Regions from separate parts of the Pseudomonas sp. 24 E 13 genome, predicted to be linked through region 2. Evidence: riboswitches for the same ligand, from Rfam matches in the RefSeq annotation. Region 2 holds a riboswitch; the other holds the start of a gene.

Region 1 (8,368 bases), on a different contig from region 2:
CGGCAACACTTACGTGCTTAAACATGCGCCGAACGTGATGGGCAGCGCTTACCTGATGCAGCAGGCGTTCCAGAAGGCCGGCTTCGCTGAAGGCCTGTTCGAGGTCATCAACGTCACCACCGAAGGTGTGTCCAGCGCCATCGCCGACCCACGTATCGCCGCCGTCACCCTCACCGGCAGCGTGCGCGCCGGTATCGCCATCGGCTCCCAGGCCGGTGCGGCACTGAAAAAATGCGTGCTGGAACTGGGCGGCTCCGACCCGTTCATCGTGCTCAACGACGCCGACCTCGACGCCGCCGTACAGGCCGCGCTGATCGGTCGCTTCCAGAACAGCGGCCAAGTCTGCGCCGCCGCCAAGCGCTTGATCATCGAGGCCGGTGTGGTTGAAGCCTTTACCGCCAGGTTCCTTGAAGCCAGCCGCAACCTGGTGATGGGCGACCCGACCTCGCCTGCCACCTACATCGGCCCCATGGCGCGCTTCGATCTGCGCGATGAGCTGCACGGCCAGGTCCAGGCCACCCTCGACGAAGGCGCCACCCTGCTGCTGGGCGGCAACAAGGTGGCGGGCGCAGGCAACTACTACGAACCCACCGTATTGGCCGACGTCACCGACCAGATGACCTCGTTCAAACAGGAACTGTTCGGCCCCGTCGCGTCCATCATCACCGCCCGCGACTCCGACCATGCGGTGGCCCTGGCCAACGACAGCGAATTCGGCCTGACCGCGAGTATCTTCACCACCGACCCGGCGAAGGCGCGGGACATCGTCGACCAGTTGGAAACCGGTGGGATCTTCGTCAACGCTTACAGCGTTTCCGACCCGCGAGTAGCATTTGGTGGTGTGAAGAAAAGCGGATTCGGCCGTGAGCTGTCGCACTTCGGCGTACGCGAGTTCTGCAACGCGCAGACGGTGTGGCTCGACCGTCAATAAACAGCCCTGGCTTCAACACACATCAAAGGTGGGAGGGGGCTTGCCCCCGATGGCGGTGGATCAGCCAGACATCTGTCACTGACACACCGTTATCGGGGGCAAGCCCCCTCCCACATTTGGATCCAGACAACCTTGGGGGCCGTACCTATTCTAAGCAATCAGCGAATATGTCGCCGCACGCACTGCACCAACCCGTCCAGCGCCTGCGACTTCACCGGCGCCAATACGCACACGGTGTGTTCACGCTCGCCCTCGGTCACGGTGAGCGTGTAATGCACCTGCCCAGGATTGCCGGAGGGTTGAGTACTTTGCGGCAACTGGAAAAACTTCGACTGCTCGATCAGTTGCCGCAACTCCTGCTGATCCTGCTCGGGCAGTGCATCGAGCTCGACACTGCGAGGTTTGGCCAAGCCCGGAAAGAACGCCGGGCCGCCGTTTTCCTTGATCGAGATTCGCATGGCTGTTCCTCACCGCCCTGGCGGAGTGTCAGACGTTGATACCGACCGCTTTCCAACCTTCCTTCACGGCCTTCTGCTCATCCTTGTTCGCGCCATAAAGGCGCCCGGCGACATCGTAAGTGATACGTGCAAAACGCAGAAACCCCGAGTTCGGCCGCAACCGCGAATCACGCAGGGCGTCATACCAGATACGCCCGGCACGCTCCCAGGCGAACCCGCCAATACGCGTAGCAACCTGATAGAACGCATGGTTGGGAATGCCGGAATTAATGTGCACGCCACCATTGTCGTCATAGGTTTGCACAAAGTCATCCATATGCCCCGGCTGCGGGTCCTTGCCCAGCAATTTATCGTCAAACGCCGTGCCGGGGGCCTTCATCGAGCGCAGCGCGGTGCCTTTGATCTTTTTGGTAAACAGCCCCTTGCCGATCAGCCAATCGGCGTCCTCGGCCTTTTGCTTTAAAGCGTACTGCTTGATCAGCGATCCGAACACGTCCGACAGCGACTCGTTCAACGCACCCGACTGGTTGAAGTACATCAACTTGGCTTCATCCTCGGTCACCCCGTGCGCCAACTCGTGACCAATCACGTCCAGCGCCACGGTAAAGCGGTTGAACAACTGCTGGTCGCCATCACCAAAGACCATCTGGGTCGAGTTCCAGAAAGCATTGTTGTAGTCCTGGCCAAAGTGCACGGTGGCATCCAGCGCCATCCCGGCATCATCGATGGAATTGCGATTGAACACCTGGTCGAAAAAATCGAAGGTCGCGCCCAGGCCGTCGTAGGCCTCGTCCACCGCGGCATCACCGCTGGCGGGTTGCCCTTCGCCACGGATCAGCTTGCCGGGCAGGCTGTCGGTGTTGTCGGCGCTGTAGATCGAGCGCTGCTTCTCGGCGCCCGCCAGCAGCGCCATGCGGGCCGGGCCTTTGGCGGGCACGGCGACCATGCGCAACGAGCGGAACGTGCTGTCCTTGGCGCGCGTGCGCAGCGCAACCTCGCGCTGGGCTTTGTCACCGTGGCGCGCGATCTGGTCGAGCATGTACGGCGGGATCAGGCAGAAAATCGGATTTCGCGGGTGGCGAACACACATAAGCTGGCTCCTTTTTGGCGTGTGGTGAACGGCCGGTTAACGACTTCAGGATAGACGCGCGTCCGCCGCCTGGGACAAATTGTCATGAAATCATGTTGCAGTCGTGTTTATCCAAGGCCCATCAGGAAATCCCCCATGCCCGCACGTCACGTCAAAATCGACCTGTCTTACCGCCCAAGGCTTGCCGACCTTCGCCCTCTGATCGCGCCCGCCCCTTCCCTGCTGGAGGCCAGGGCCGCAACCCCGCGCGTCACCGCAGCCAAGGACCTGCAGAACCGGCGCGGTTACGCCGAGGATTTTCTCGGTAGCTTCGCAGTGCCCTGGCCCACGCTGGACACGGCCCTGGCAGGCGATGCCCAACCCGGACGCCTGGACTACACGCACTTTTCCATCAGCATGTCGCGCTCGCGACGCCTGGCGCTGTATGTCGGCGTCAACATCGACGGCGACAAGCACGTGGATATCGTGCGCAGCAACGACACCTGGGCCTACGATGGCCGCCTGCCCCTCGACGCCCAGGTGGGCGAAGACCTCTACGCCGGTAATGGCCTGGACCGTGGTCACCTGGTGCGGCGCCAGGACCCCAATTGGGGGGACGAGGCGAATACCGCCAACGTCGACACCTTCCACTTCACCAACTGCTCGCCGCAGATGAGCGGCTTCAACCAGAAGACCTGGCTGGAACTGGAGGACTACATCCTCGACAACACCCAGCGCTGGAAAGCTCGCGCCAGCGTTTTCAGCGGCCCGGTGTTCGCCGACGACGACCGCCTGTACCGTGGCGTGAAAATCCCCCAGGCGTTCTGGAAAGTGGTGGCCTACCTCAGCGACGACGGCAAACCCTCCGCCAGCGCCTACATGATCGACCAACGCAACGAACTGGGCCAACTGGACCTGGTGTTCGGTCCGCTCAAAACCTACCGGCGCAGCGTGTTGCAGATCGAACAACTGACCGGCATCCGCTTCGGCAACCTGGCCGACTACGACGGTTTCAGCAACGAGGAGCGCGCCACGGGGACGCGGATCGAAGCGCTGGTGCGGGGGCCGCAGGATATCCGACTCTGACCACGGCGCACCGGGGCCCCGCGTTATCGTTGACGACCTTCGCGAGCAAGCTCGCTCCTACAGGTCGTGATCGACTACCATAGCGCCGCCGGTTCCCGCACGGGACTAATAGGGAATTCGAAACGTCGTCCGCGACGTCAATCGAAACTGCCCCCGCAACTGTAGGTGCTGAGCCTGCTCCCCACTGCCACTGGACGTTGTCCGGGAAGGCCGGAGCCTGGCGACGACGCATCAGTCAGGAGACCTGCCGGCCAAGTGACTCACTAACCGGCGGGGTGTCCGGGAAGGCCATCCTTGTGCTGCCCGGCCGGCAGCGCGTGTGGGTGTATTTCCGAACCGTTCCTGCCTTGCTTCATCGACGGTTCAAACGGAGATTGCCCCATGCTGCCACGCGTTACGGCCCTGATCATCGGCCTGGGTGCCTGCACCCTGGCCCAAGCCGCACCGACCCACTACCCGCTGACCGTCGAGAACTGCGGCAGCTCGATCACCTTTGCGCAAGCCCCTGCACGCAGCGTGACCATCGGCCAGGCCGCCACGGAGATGCTGTATGCGCTGGGCGTGGGCGATAAAGTGGTCGGCACGTCGCTGTGGTTCAACGATGTACAGGCGCAGTACAAGGCGCAGAACGCCAGCATCGAGCGCCTGGCCAATAACGAGCCGAGCTTCGAGGCAGTCATCGCCAAGCGCCCGCAACTGGTGGCCGCCGAGCTGGAATGGGTGGTCGGCCCTCAAGGTGTGGTGGGCACCCGCGAACAGTTCCACGAACTGAATATCCCCACCTACCTGCTGCCCTCCGACTGCGAAGGCAAGGACAACCTGGTGGGCGCCGACGGCACGCGGCTGGAGCCGTTTCGCATCGAGACGATCTACAAGAGCCTCAGCCAACTGGCCGAGATCTTCGACGTGCAGGCGCGCGGCCAGCAACTGACCGATGACCTCAAGGCGCGCCTGGCCAAGTCGATCGCCACCGCGCAGGGCAAAGGCTTGAAACAGGCCAGCGCGCTGGTCTGGTTCTCCAGCGCCGAAATGGCCAGCGACCCGTACGTGGCCGGCCACAAAGGTGTTCCGCAATTCATGCTGCAAACCCTTGGCCTGCGCAACGTGGTGCAGTCCGACGAAGAATGGCCGGCCGTAGGCTGGGAAACCATTGCCAAGGCCAACCCCACCTTCCTGGTGATCGCGCGCATGGATCGCCGTCGCTACCCCGCCGACGACCATGAAAAGAAGCTGGCCTTCCTGCGCAGCGACCCGGTAACGCGCAACATGGACGCGGTAAAGCACAACCGCATCATCATCCTTGACGCCCTGGCGCTGCAGGCCAGCCTGCGCACTTTCGACGGCCTGGAACAACTGGCCGCCGCCATCGACAGCTACAACCTGCCGCAATGATACGCACCCTGCTCGCCCTTACGCTGCTGCTGATCGCCCTGCTTGCCGGCGTGGCCATCGGCGAAACCGCTATCTCGCCGCAGGTGGTACTCCAGGTGCTCGCCAACAAACTGTGGGCGGCCGGCTACGTGCTCGACCCCATCGATGAAGGCGTGGTGTGGAACTACCGCCTCACCCGTGCCCTGGTCGCCGGTGCCTGTGGCGCGGGCCTGGCAACCTGTGGGGTGATCCTGCAGTCGTTGCTGCGCAACCCGTTGGCCGACCCGTATCTGCTCGGCATCAGCGCCGGCGCCTCGACAGGTGCGGTGCTGATCGCGCTGATCGGGGTGGGCGGCGGGCTGATTTCGTTGTCGGCCGGCGCCTTTGTCGGCGCCATGGCCGCGTTTGCCCTGGTGATCCTGCTGGCGCGGGCCAGCGGCTCGTCCAGCGGCACCGGCCAGATCATCCTGGCCGGCATTGCCGGTTCGCAGTTGTTCAATGCGCTCACCGCGTTCCTGATTACCAAATCCGCCAGTTCCGAACAGGCCCGCGGCATCATGTTCTGGCTGTTGGGCAACCTCAGCGGCGTGCGCTGGCCATCGGTGTGGCTGGCGGTGCCGGTGGCGGTAGCGGGGCTGGCGGTATGCCTGTGGCACCGCCGTGCGTTGGATGCGTTTACCTTCGGCACCGACTCGGCGGCCTCGCTGGGCATCCCGGTGCGCCGCGTGCAGGTTGTGCTGGTGGGCTGCGCGGCGGTGGTCACGGCGGTGATGGTGTCGATTGTCGGCTCCATCGGGTTTGTCGGGCTGGTGATCCCCCATGCCGTGCGCTTGATGCTCGGCACCGGTCACTCGCGCCTGCTGCCGGCCAGCGCCCTGGGCGGCGCCTTGTTCCTGATCGCGGCGGACGTGCTGTCGCGTACCCTGATCAAGGGCCAGGTGATTCCGGTGGGCGTGGTCACGGCACTGGTCGGTGCGCCGGTGTTCGCGCTGATCCTGATCGGTCGGAGAAATGCACGATGACGGTACTGAGCTGCACCGGCCTGGGCTTCAAGGTGCGTGACGCCGAGTTGCTGTGCGATATTCATCTGCAGGTGCAGTCGGGGGAAACCCTCGGCATCGTCGGGCCGAACGGCTCGGGCAAATCCACCCTGCTCAAATTGCTCGCCGGCTTGCGCACCCCGGCCAGCGGTGAAGTACAGCTGGACGGCAAGCGCCTGGGTGAGTTGTCGCGCCGCGCCATCGCGCAGCAATTGGCGGTGGTGGAACAACAGGCCGACACCGACGACGCCATCCGCGTGTTCGACGCCGTGGCGCTGGGCCGCACGCCGTGGCTGTCGGCGTTGAGCCCATGGTCCGATGACGACGACCGCATCGTGCGCCAGGCCCTGCACGACGTGGACGCCACCCACCTGAGCCACCGCGCCTGGCGCAGCCTCTCGGGTGGCGAACGCCAGCGCGTGCACATCGCCCGAGCACTGGCACAACGGCCCCGGATTTTGTTGCTGGATGAACCGACCAATCACCTGGATATCCAGCATCAACTGACCATCCTCAAAGGTGTACAGGGTTTACCGGTCACTACCCTGATCGCCCTGCATGACCTGAACCAGGCGCTGACCTGTGATCGCCTGGCGGTGCTGGACCGTGGGCGCCTGGTGGCGCTGGGCACGCCACTGCAGGTGCTGACGCCGGAGCGGTTACATGAGACATTCGGGGTACAGGGGCATTACCTCACGGACCCCTTCGACGGCGCAAAAATCCTGCGCCTGCGCTGCAGCTGAACCCTGTGACGGCGGCACAGCTGGCGGTGATTCACATGTGGGAGGGGGCTTGCTCCCGATGAGGGCGAGTCAGCAAAAGCGTCAATAACTGACCCACCGCTATCGGGGGCAAGCCCCCTCCCACATTGGAACACCAGAGGCCATTGCATCGGTGTCGCCTGCACTACCGGATTGGCGGCCTCATTCCACCTTGATATGGGTGATTCCCACCACCTGCGCCTGCTCGAGGATTTCCTCCGGCGTCGCATCCGCAGCAGGCAGGATCAAGCCGTTTTCCGCATCACCAAAATGCAACTGCAGCAAATGCACCGCCGCTTCATGCACAGGCAACTCGGACTGTTTGAGCTCAAATGTATGAGTGCGCGGTTCGTCATTGAACCGGTAGTTCAAGGTGTAAGCAGGCATTGGGGAATCCTCAAAATGAGAAACAACTGATTAACCTGACTCAGCGATCAGTTTTTTAGTTCCCACACGATGCAGCTGCTGCGTTATCCATTTGCGACTGTACGCCAACACGCTGTCCGCCAGCGCCACCGGAAAATGAATGAAGCCATGGGCCGATTCCGGCAGCAGATGCGCTTCTACTCCGCTCCAGCGTTCGGCGATCAGCAGCGTGTCATCCTTGAGCGGGTCCAGCTCGCCCACAAACATCAACGCCGGCGGCAGGCCGCAGAAGTCGCCATACAAGGGTGACAGCGGCGGCTGTCGACGTGCTTCGTCGGTGATGTCCGGCGTGAGCAGGCGCAGCGCCGCAACCATGCCCGGCCCATCCAGCAGCAGCGTCTGCGGCCCGGCCGCGCGCACGCTTGGCGTGCCGGTCAAGTCGTAGACCCCGTAGTACAACACCGCGCCAGCGACGCGTTCGAGCAACGCCGGCCATTGCTTGAGCGCCAGCAACGTCGACGCCGCCAAATGCCCACCGGCCGACTCGCCGACGAAAAATACCGGCAGGCCGGCAAACTCCGTGCAGTCGGCCAACAGCCAGCGCGCAGCGGCCAGGCAGTCTTCGAGCAGCCCCTCGACCGGCGTGTCGACCGCCAGCCGGTAGTCCACCGACACCACCGCCACGCCGCAGGCGCGCACCATGCCCAGGTTGAGGTCGTCGTTCATCTGCGCATTGCCGATCACCCAACCGCCGCCGTGGATGTCCAGCACTACGCCTTTGGGCGCACCCTCGGGCCGCATGATGCGCACCGGCACGCCGCCGACCAGCCTGCGCTCCACCACCGGGGCCTTCTTGAAACGCTGACTGGTTTGCAGCAGCGCCTGGATCACACGGGGGGTGACGCGGTTGCGAATTTTAAAGCGCGGCATCCACGACAGCTTCTGATTGAAGCGACGCATCTGGGCCAGTTCGGCCTCGCTGGCGGGCCAGGATTGGTAAGCCATCAACGGTTATTCCGCAAAATCGAGAAGTTCAACGCCGCGGCCACACACAGCCAGGCGAGGTAAGGAAACAGGATCAAGCCGGTAATCAGGTCCAGGCGCACCGCCAGCACCACCATCGCCGCCACGGTCAGCCACAGCAGCACAATGATCACCATCCCGGCGAGCAAGCGGTGCGCGCCGAAGAACACCGGCGTCCACAGTGTATTCAACGCAATCTGAGCCGCCCACAGGGCCAACACCGTTTCACTGCCGGGGATCAGGCTCAAGCGGTAACCGGCCCA
Region 2 (8,368 bases):
TTTTTTTCAGGGCATTTTCACTGGTTTGCGTCCATTTCGTCAGGATCAGGGGCGTGACGAAGTCGGGCTTTTCCGGAGCGCCACCCCTGACTTTGATCTGGCTCGAATACAAGTGTCCCGGCTCCACGGACGATAGCGTGATCGACAGGTCCCGGTTTTTCCTGGGGTTGACCAGCACCACGGAAAAACTGTTGTCGGCGCCAGCGGCGGTCTCCTGGATAAAACCGTAGGAGTTGTCCCGCACCTGATACACCGAGATCGTGCAACTGTCATCGATATTGCAGATGAACCGTTGGTTGTACTCCGCACGGAAAAAGATCCCGCGGGAATCGGGCTTGAGCCCGGCAATCCAGTGAGGGTCCACGGCGTACTTGCGGATCAGCGGGCTTGTGTTGCTGATAACCGTGACCGGCTCGCGAAAGCGTGGCCCGAAAACGCGGTTGGAGCCGGCGTCAATCAGCCGATAGTCCGGTGCCTCCAGGCTGCCGACATTGCGCATGGGGATGTTGGGGAAACCGTCCACCGTAAACAAGCGGTCGCCGGCCTGGCCCGGTGACCAGATGCGCGGGTCGACGGAGATCATGTGGCGGGCTGCGACACTCCCGTCGCGCAACTGCGCGAGCCCCTTGCTGGCCTGGCGCAGGGCTGCCGTGCCGAGTTTGATCAGGGCGAATCGCCCCAGCTTCAATACCGCGGCCACGGCAGCCAGGGGGTTGAGTTCCTGCAACGTGGCGGTGATCAGCTTTCTGGTCAGCGCGGTGAAGTGCGGCAACGCAAGGCGGATACCGGCCTTGCCTGCCTGGACCACTACGCGCGTGCAGCCGGCAATGTACTTGCCGATGGGCACACCGAACGACACGATATCGGTAAAAAGGCCGAGCCCACCTGACTCGATACGTTGAGGATCGCCTGAGGCCAGGTCGTCGATGGAGCCCCAGAACGGCACGAACATTTTTCCCCAGTAAGAAATGTCTTCAAGAAAGTCACGGCCGATATCCATGGTCCGTGAGGCTTTACGTGTTTTCTCCAGCAGGGTCTTTTCATCGCAAAAGAACAACTCACGCGCGATCATCTCAGCCAGTGCCTCAATCCTGGGGGATTGGCGGAAATTGGCGGCCCGTGACAGGGGTTGTGCAGGGGGTAGCGGCGGTGGGGCTTGTGACACTTGCTCATCCTGGGATGCGATGAGCGCCGGCATCACCTGCCCGACTTGCTCGACGATCAGGGTGGCTGTCTGGTCGGGCTTAGGCTTCACGGCGTCTTTATAAGCTTTCCAGTCGAATGGCAGTTCGGTACCTTTTCTGAAGCTGCCTCGACTTGAGCGGGTGGCCCCGCCAACACGTTCGACTTTTACCTCGCCGCCCACCAACAGCGTTTTGAGGTCTTCGCGCACGCGAACAATGCCGGCGTTCGGAAATACCTCGATGTAGCGCAGGGTGTACGGATGGTCAGCCCTCGCCAGACGCAGGATAAACCCCGAGCGCCCGCGAACGGCGTCAGTGTTGTGCTTGTTTTCATGCTCGACCTGGACGTCATGCAGCGGTTGGCGTAACGAATACACCGTGATCTCGTCACGGTCGCTATTGCCCGGCCATAACGGCGCAAACTGCGCCAGCAAGCCTGTTATCAGGGTTTTGTAGGCCGCTCTTGGGGTTCGCAGGTAGTCATTGAAAGCCTGGTCATACTCAGTGTCCGAGTTGAAACGAAAACGACTGGGTGGTTGCAGTACGAGGTTTTGCGTCGCCGTCACCGTCTCGCTTTCATGCTGCTCCAGGGCAGCCAATGCATGTTCGATATCTTTGCTGGAGTGGCCGTTCCGGCTTACGGGCAGCAGGCCAGTGTTTACTGCCCAACTGAGCGTCGGTTGGATTTTTGCCGCAACCACCAGCGTTTGTTGTGCTGGTTCGTCGGCATACACACGAAGGAACTCACCTGGCAGATTGAGCAGTTGCTCGAACGTCATATGCCTTGATGAGCCCGGGGCGACCGACTCGGCCAGGATAAATCCGCTTTTGAAGTTGACCCATGCGCTGGAGGTGCCGTAAGGCAATTCATCTGGAATGCCCTCGACCCATACTTCACTGGGAATATTGGCCTTGAGCACGCAGACGGCCAGGCGCGCCGTCGAGGCATTGAGGCGTAATGAGCGCTCATACTCCTTGTTCAGCGACTGACGAATGAACCCATAGTTGATCGCCGGGGGGATGAACGCTTTGAGTTCGTTGTCGTTGAGTGAATGGGCGTCTGGCGTGATCGTCAGCCAGAGTGCGCGCCAGAGCAGTTTGACCATGACGGCTTGCAGGCACGCTTGGCCATCGCTGGCGCCATACCAGTCCAGGGCCACGGCGATGGATTGGCCCAATGCCAGGTTTTCGGGGGTATTGAGGATCTGTTCCAGGAGTACGGTGGGGGTGGTGTCGAGTGCTGCTTGTTGCGCAGGGGTCAACCGCTGGGGGACGACTTGTGCGAACAACGACTGGGCCTTGTCGCGCTCGAGGTCGCGCACGACTTGTTTGATGATTCTGTCATCCTCAGGCCCTAGCAAGTGTTCCAGGTCGCTGACATGGCCATCGTGACCTAGTTGGCAAAGCGCCCGATATTCCTGCAGGTAATATTGCACAGCTTTCCACTGGGCCAGGGTTGCTGGGGCGGCGGGTATGATTGCGTAATAGGCCAATACCAGATCAAGGCGCACTGAGCCGTCGCTTTTGACGCCGTTGCCGACTTTGCGGTAGACGTCCAGCAGGATGTCTATCTGGTTGGCCCAGTAGAGCGGCGCTTTGCGCAACACAACCGGATGACCGCCAATGTCGAACACCTCCGCCGGGTCAGGGATAGGTGATTTCGACGTACTGAGCAGGTCGGACAGAAAGTCGTAAGGGAAATCGCCGAGCGGAGAGTGGTTGGGCGAGGGTTTTGCACTGAGGAACGCCTTGAAGTCGTCATCTTCTTCCAGGATTTTAAGCACGCGAACAGCGGCTTTGCATTCACGGCCCAGTGCCGAGTCTGCTGGAGGGCAGTAGTAAGACTTCAGCGCGTTCTCAAGGGTCGGGCCCTGGATCAGGCTCGCCAGATGGTCCAGCAGGTGATCGAGGTCCGACAGGCGCGCAGGTGGGCTCTTGGACATGAGTCGGGAAAGTGTGGGCTTCATTAAAACCTCGCGAGTGAGCAATTAAGATCGCGATGTCATGCTAGAGAGATGTGCATTCTCGCAAGTGCTACATAGATAGGTATTGCTGAAGGACTCAGCAGGACGCGGCCCCCGGGATGCTTTTCCGACAAAAACACTCGGACTTTGTACCTGCGTAATAATTTGGCGTAAACTGCCGGCAAGCCTGTGAGGAGTTTCCATGACTGCCATAACCATTACCGACGCCGCCCACGATTACCTGGCTGACCTGCTGTCCAAGCAGAACACCCCGGGTATCGGTATCCGCGTCTTTATTACCCAGCCTGGTACCCAGTACGCCGAGACGTGCATTGCCTACTGCAAGCCTGGGGAAGAGAAGCCTGAAGACACCGCATTGGGGCTCAAGAGCTTCACCGCGTACATCGATGCCTTCAGTGAAGCCTTCCTTGACGATGCCGTGGTCGACTACGCCACTGATCGTATGGGTGGCCAATTGACCATCAAGGCGCCCAATGCCAAGGTGCCGAACGTCAACGCTGACAGCCCGGTCAATGAGCGTATCAACTACTACCTGCAAACCGAGATCAACCCGGGGCTGGCCAGCCACGGCGGCCAGGTGAGCCTGATCGATGTGGTGGATGACGGTATCGCCGTATTGAAGTTCGGCGGCGGTTGCCAAGGCTGCGGCCAGGCGGACGTGACCCTGCGTGAAGGCATCGAGCGCACCCTGCTCGAGCGCATTCCCGAGCTCAAGGGTGTACGTGACGTGACCGACCATACGCAGAAAGAAAACGCCTACTACTGAGTAAGGTGTTCACTGCGACGAAAAAACGGCGCCCCGTGAGCGCCGTTTTTTTATGCTTAAAAAAGGATTAAGTGTGGGAGGGGGCTTGCCCAATATTGTAGGAGCGAGCTTGCTCGCGAAAAACTCACAGGCGCCGCGTTGATTCAGAAAGCCCGCGTTATCGTTGACGTTTTTCGCGAGCAAGCTCGCTCCTACAGCTTTATTGGATTTATTGATTTAAATCAGCGGATTGATTGGGTTTTGTGAAGTAGAAACTCAAGGTCGGTACAGGTGCGCATGCCCCGCCCGATACAGTGACGACTCGCTGAACGTGTCACTGGCCAGCACTCGACCCACCACAATCAACGCGGTACGCCGAAACCCCTTGGCCGCGACTTTTTCGGCGATATCCGCCAACGTTCCCACCACCCAATCCTGATCCGGCCAGGTCGCGCGGTGCACCACGGCGATCGGGCAATCGGCGCCATAGTGCGGCAGCAGCTCCGCGACGATCTTCTCCAGGTGGTTGACCCCCAGGTGAATCGCCATGGTCGTGCCGTGGCGGGCCAGGCTGTCGAAGTCCTCGCCGGCGGGCATGCTGGTTTTATCGGCATAGCGGGTCAGGATCACGCTCTGGGCGATGTCCGGCAGGGTCAGCTCGGTTTCCAGCAGCGCCGCGCAGGCCGCCACTGCGGTGACGCCGGGAATGATCTGGAAGGGGATGCCCAGCTCACGCAAATGGCGAATCTGCTCGCCAATCGCCCCATACAGGCTCGGGTCGCCGGAGTGCACGCGTGCCACATCCTGGCCTTGCGCATGGGCAGCCTTGATCAAGTCGATGATCTGTTCCAGGTGCAGCTCGGCGCTGTTGACCACCTGGTGTGCCTGATGACCTTCGAGCACCGCCGCAGGTACCAGTGAGCCGGCGTAGATGATCACCGGGCAGCTGCGGATCAGCCGCTGGCCCTTGACGGTAATCAGTTCCGGGTCGCCGGGGCCTGCGCCGATGAAGTAGACGGTCATGGGGAATTCCTGTTGTAAAACGGGCGAGCATGAAGATTGCTCATGATCGAGAGCGGCAATTATCGGGATTTTAACCGGCGCAGGCTAATGCAAAGGTAGCCTGGGCGGTTTTCCTGCGGGTAATCAGCAGGCGAGCCGGGCCGTGGGCGAGTCGCTCGGCCAGGGCCAGTGCGGCGCTTTCGGCGATGCCGTAACAGCCGGTATGGCTGAACGCGACGGCTGATTTGTGGCTCAGCCGATGTTCATAGCCCGCCAGCTCTTCGGCGCTGAAACACTGCAACGGCAGGTTCAGCAACCGGGCCAGGGCCAACAACCCTGGCTCAGCCTGTTTGCGATCAATGCTCGCCAGCGCGGTAATGCGTTGGCGTTCAATGCCACTCTCGGCGAGGGCGCTATCAAGGAGCTCCAGCAGGGTGCGCACGTCACAGCCGCGCTGGCAACCCAGGCCGACGACGAGGGTCATGCCGCGTAGTGTTCATCGCGGTTACGGCGAAACAGCCAGGCACTGTTCAAGCCAAGGGCCAGCCAGAACGCCACATTGGTCAACTGCGATGCGATCTTGAACTGGGCCTCTAGGGCCTCCGGGGCCAGCATGGCGTGGACTTCCGGCTGCGGAGCGCCGATTAGGTGGGGTACGGCAAGGATCGCCACACCCAGCACCTTGAGCACCCCGCCGCGACCGAACACCAGCAAGGCAATACCGGCAGCGGTAGACGCAGCGGTGCCGATCCACCAGATCTGTCGTTGCGCCAGATCAGCGGCGGCGGTGCCCGGCAGCTCGGGCGGCAGGCCCAGGGTCGGCGCGAGTACGAAGGTGGCATAACCGGCCAGGCCCCACAGCAGCCCTTGAGCTGTGCGGGTGGGTGCGCGCAGGGTGTACAGGCCGGCCAGCATCAGCGCAAACCCGACCGCTACTACCAGGTTGCCACCGGTGGTCGACAGCACGCGCTGCCAGCCATCTTCCGGTTCCCAGGCTTCGGCGTCGTGGGTGTGGGCAGCAGCCCCTGCGGCATGTTCATGGGGCACTTCGGCCACGGCTGGAGCCTTTTCAAAGGTCTCCGCCTGCAAAATCAACGGCGCGACCCACAGGCTTTGCAGCAGGGTCAGCAGCAGGGCGGCCAACAAGCCGGTGAAGCCTGCGGTTTGGGCAATACGCTTGATCATGTCGACAGGTCTCAGTGGCACGGGAACGCGGCGCTGTGGCGGGTATCGTGGGCCGCGTTGTGCACGGCCTCGATATGGGAGAAGCCGGCGAAATACACCAGGCACGCGCCGAGGATCGACGCACCGATAGCGGCGGTCAGGCGTTGGCTCAAGGTGGCAGTGCTGCTGGCTGCGGGCGAAGTGCTGCTGATGATCGACATGGCGCGTCCCTTTCAGGTGTCAGGGTGGAACGAGCGCATGCAAACCCCACGCGCCAGGCACGCAGGGTTTCGAACAGCGCCCGCCCACCGCGGGTTTGTTATCTGATTTTTCGGGCCGGTCTCCGGGCTTGCGAGGGGCGCTCTTGAACAAAGAGTGGGCCTTATCAAGCATCTCCTTCCCATGCATACGCACAGTGGATTTGACGCTTCGCTCGCTTACCGTTGCGGGGGCAGCACCGGACTTGCCATGGGTCTATGGCGCACCGGTTTCCCGTTTCACCCTGTGAAGGGCACCCGAAACAAGATGAGTAGGAGAGCATGGGCCGGGGACGGTAGTCAAATGCCGCGAGCCCCTGTAGCCTTGCACCCTCGAGGTTCTTCGGCTGCGGTCGAAGCTAAGAAGGGAACGCGGTTCAAGCCGCGGCTGCCCCCGCAACTGTGAAGGGTTCAGTTGACTGCCACGCCACTGCCGAGACGGCGGGAAGGCGCAGTCAGCATGGGTCGCAAGACCTGCACGCCCCAAGCCAGGAGACCTGCCTCGTCACTGATTTTTCAATTCAACCGGGCGGGGTGATCCGGTGACGAAATCCGCTGCTGCGCGTCGCCGCAGGGCCTGTCGTCCCGTATGCCCGCCCCAAAGGGCATCCGATGAAAACACTGGCCAAACTCCCCGTCACCATCGTTACCGGCTTTCTCGGCTCGGGCAAAACCACCTTGCTGCGCCATATGCTCGACAACGCCCAGGGCCGTCGCATTGCCGTGATCGTCAACGAGTTCGGCGAGCTGGGCATTGACGGTGAAATCCTCAAGCAGTGCTCCATCGGATGCACCGAAGAAGAAGCCAACGGCCGCGTCTACGAGCTGGCCAACGGCTGCCTGTGCTGCACCGTGCAGGAAGAGTTCTTCCCGGTGATGCGTGAGCTGGTCGCCCGTCGCGCCGACCTTGACCACATTCTCATCGAAACCTCGGGCCTGGCCCTGCCAAAACCGCTGGTACAGGCTTTCCAGTGGCCGGAAATCCGCAGCGCCTGCACCGTCGACGCGGTGATCACCGTGGTCGACAGCCCGGCCGTGGCCGCCGGCACCTTCGCCGCGTTCCCCGACCAGGTCGATGCCCAGCGCAAGCTCGACCCGAACCTGGACCACGAGTCGCCGTTGCACGAGCTGTTCGCCGACCAATTGGCCAGTGCCGACCTGGTGATCCTCAACAAAGCCGACCTGATAAGCGCCGAAGACCTGGCCCGCGTGCGCCTGGAAGTGGCTGAAGAGCTGCCTCCGGCGGTGAAGATCATCGAAGCCAGCAGCGGTCGCGTGCCGTTGGACGTGCTGATTGGCCTGGGCGCCGGCTCCGAGGAGCACATCGACGCGCGCCACAGCCATCATGATCAGCACCACGACGGTGAGGACGACCACGATCACGATGCCTTCGACTCCATTTCCATCGACCTGCCTCAAGCCGATGAAGCCCTGTTGCTCAACGCCTTGACCCAATTGGTGGTGCAGCACGGCATCCTGCGCGTCAAAGGTTTCGCTGCGATCCCGAACAAGCCGATGCGCCTGCTGATCCAGGGCGTGGGCACGCGCTTCGACAAGCACTTCGACCGTGCCTGGGGCCTGGAAGAAGCACGCACCACGCGCCTGGTGCTGATTGGCCAGGAACTGGATGCCGTGGGCCTTGAAGCGCAACTGCGCGCCGCCCTCAGCGTTTAACCATGCACCTGCTCAGGACCCAACCCGGTGGCTTCGTCGCGGACGACAATATCGCCGACCTTGGCCAAACCCCCGCCGAGCTGGTGATCCTGTGCAGCGGCGATTCCAGCCTGGCGCTGCTCGCCGAAGCGGCGCAGCAACTGCCCGAGGATTACCCCAGCCTGCGCCTGGCCAACCCGATGCAGGTGCAGAACCACGCCTCGGTCGACTTGTACGTCGATGAGGTGTTGCGCCACGCCAAGGTCATCCTGATTTCCCTGCACGGCGGCATCGGTTATTGGCGCTACGGCATCGAGCGCCTGGTGGAACTGGCCGGACGCGGCGTCACGCTGATCCTGGTGCCGGGGGACGATCGTC

The links. A riboswitch is a leader RNA that binds a small molecule or an ion and turns the genes downstream of it on or off. The one in region 2 is predicted to bind cobalamin.
Positions count from the first base shown of each region.
Region 1: another riboswitch for cobalamin. It lies ahead of BFP90_RS20860 (ABC transporter substrate-binding protein); the one in region 2 lies ahead of cobW (cobalamin biosynthesis protein CobW).

Region 1 covers NZ_CVTO01000147.1:9,013-17,380, forward strand. Annotated here, with positions in the region: gene BFP90_RS20840 (aldehyde dehydrogenase family protein) at 1-931, shown strand, start outside; gene BFP90_RS20845 (protealysin inhibitor emfourin) at 1,090-1,389, opposite strand; gene BFP90_RS20850 (M4 family metallopeptidase) at 1,418-2,479, opposite strand; gene BFP90_RS20855 (DNA/RNA non-specific endonuclease) at 2,615-3,544, shown strand; cobalamin riboswitch at 3,617-3,811, shown strand; gene BFP90_RS20860 (ABC transporter substrate-binding protein) at 3,926-4,936, shown strand; gene BFP90_RS20865 (FecCD family ABC transporter permease) at 4,933-5,937, shown strand; gene BFP90_RS20870 (ABC transporter ATP-binding protein) at 5,934-6,698, shown strand; gene BFP90_RS20875 (hypothetical protein) at 6,879-7,103, opposite strand; gene BFP90_RS20880 (alpha/beta hydrolase) at 7,134-8,087, opposite strand; gene BFP90_RS20885 (tryptophan-rich sensory protein TspO) at 8,087-8,368, opposite strand, start outside.
Region 2 covers NZ_CVTO01000159.1:79,225-87,592, reverse strand. Annotated here, with positions in the region: gene BFP90_RS26080 (SET domain-containing protein-lysine N-methyltransferase) at 1-3,151, opposite strand, end outside; gene nfuA (Fe-S biogenesis protein NfuA) at 3,351-3,935, shown strand; gene cobM (precorrin-4 C(11)-methyltransferase) at 4,191-4,937, opposite strand; gene BFP90_RS26065 (cobalamin biosynthesis protein) at 5,008-5,400, opposite strand; gene BFP90_RS26060 (CbtA family protein) at 5,397-6,101, opposite strand; gene BFP90_RS26055 (CbtB domain-containing protein) at 6,113-6,301, opposite strand; cobalamin riboswitch at 6,397-6,614, opposite strand; cobalamin riboswitch at 6,657-6,857, shown strand; gene cobW (cobalamin biosynthesis protein CobW) at 6,950-8,011, shown strand; gene cobN (cobaltochelatase subunit CobN) at 8,014-8,368, shown strand, end outside.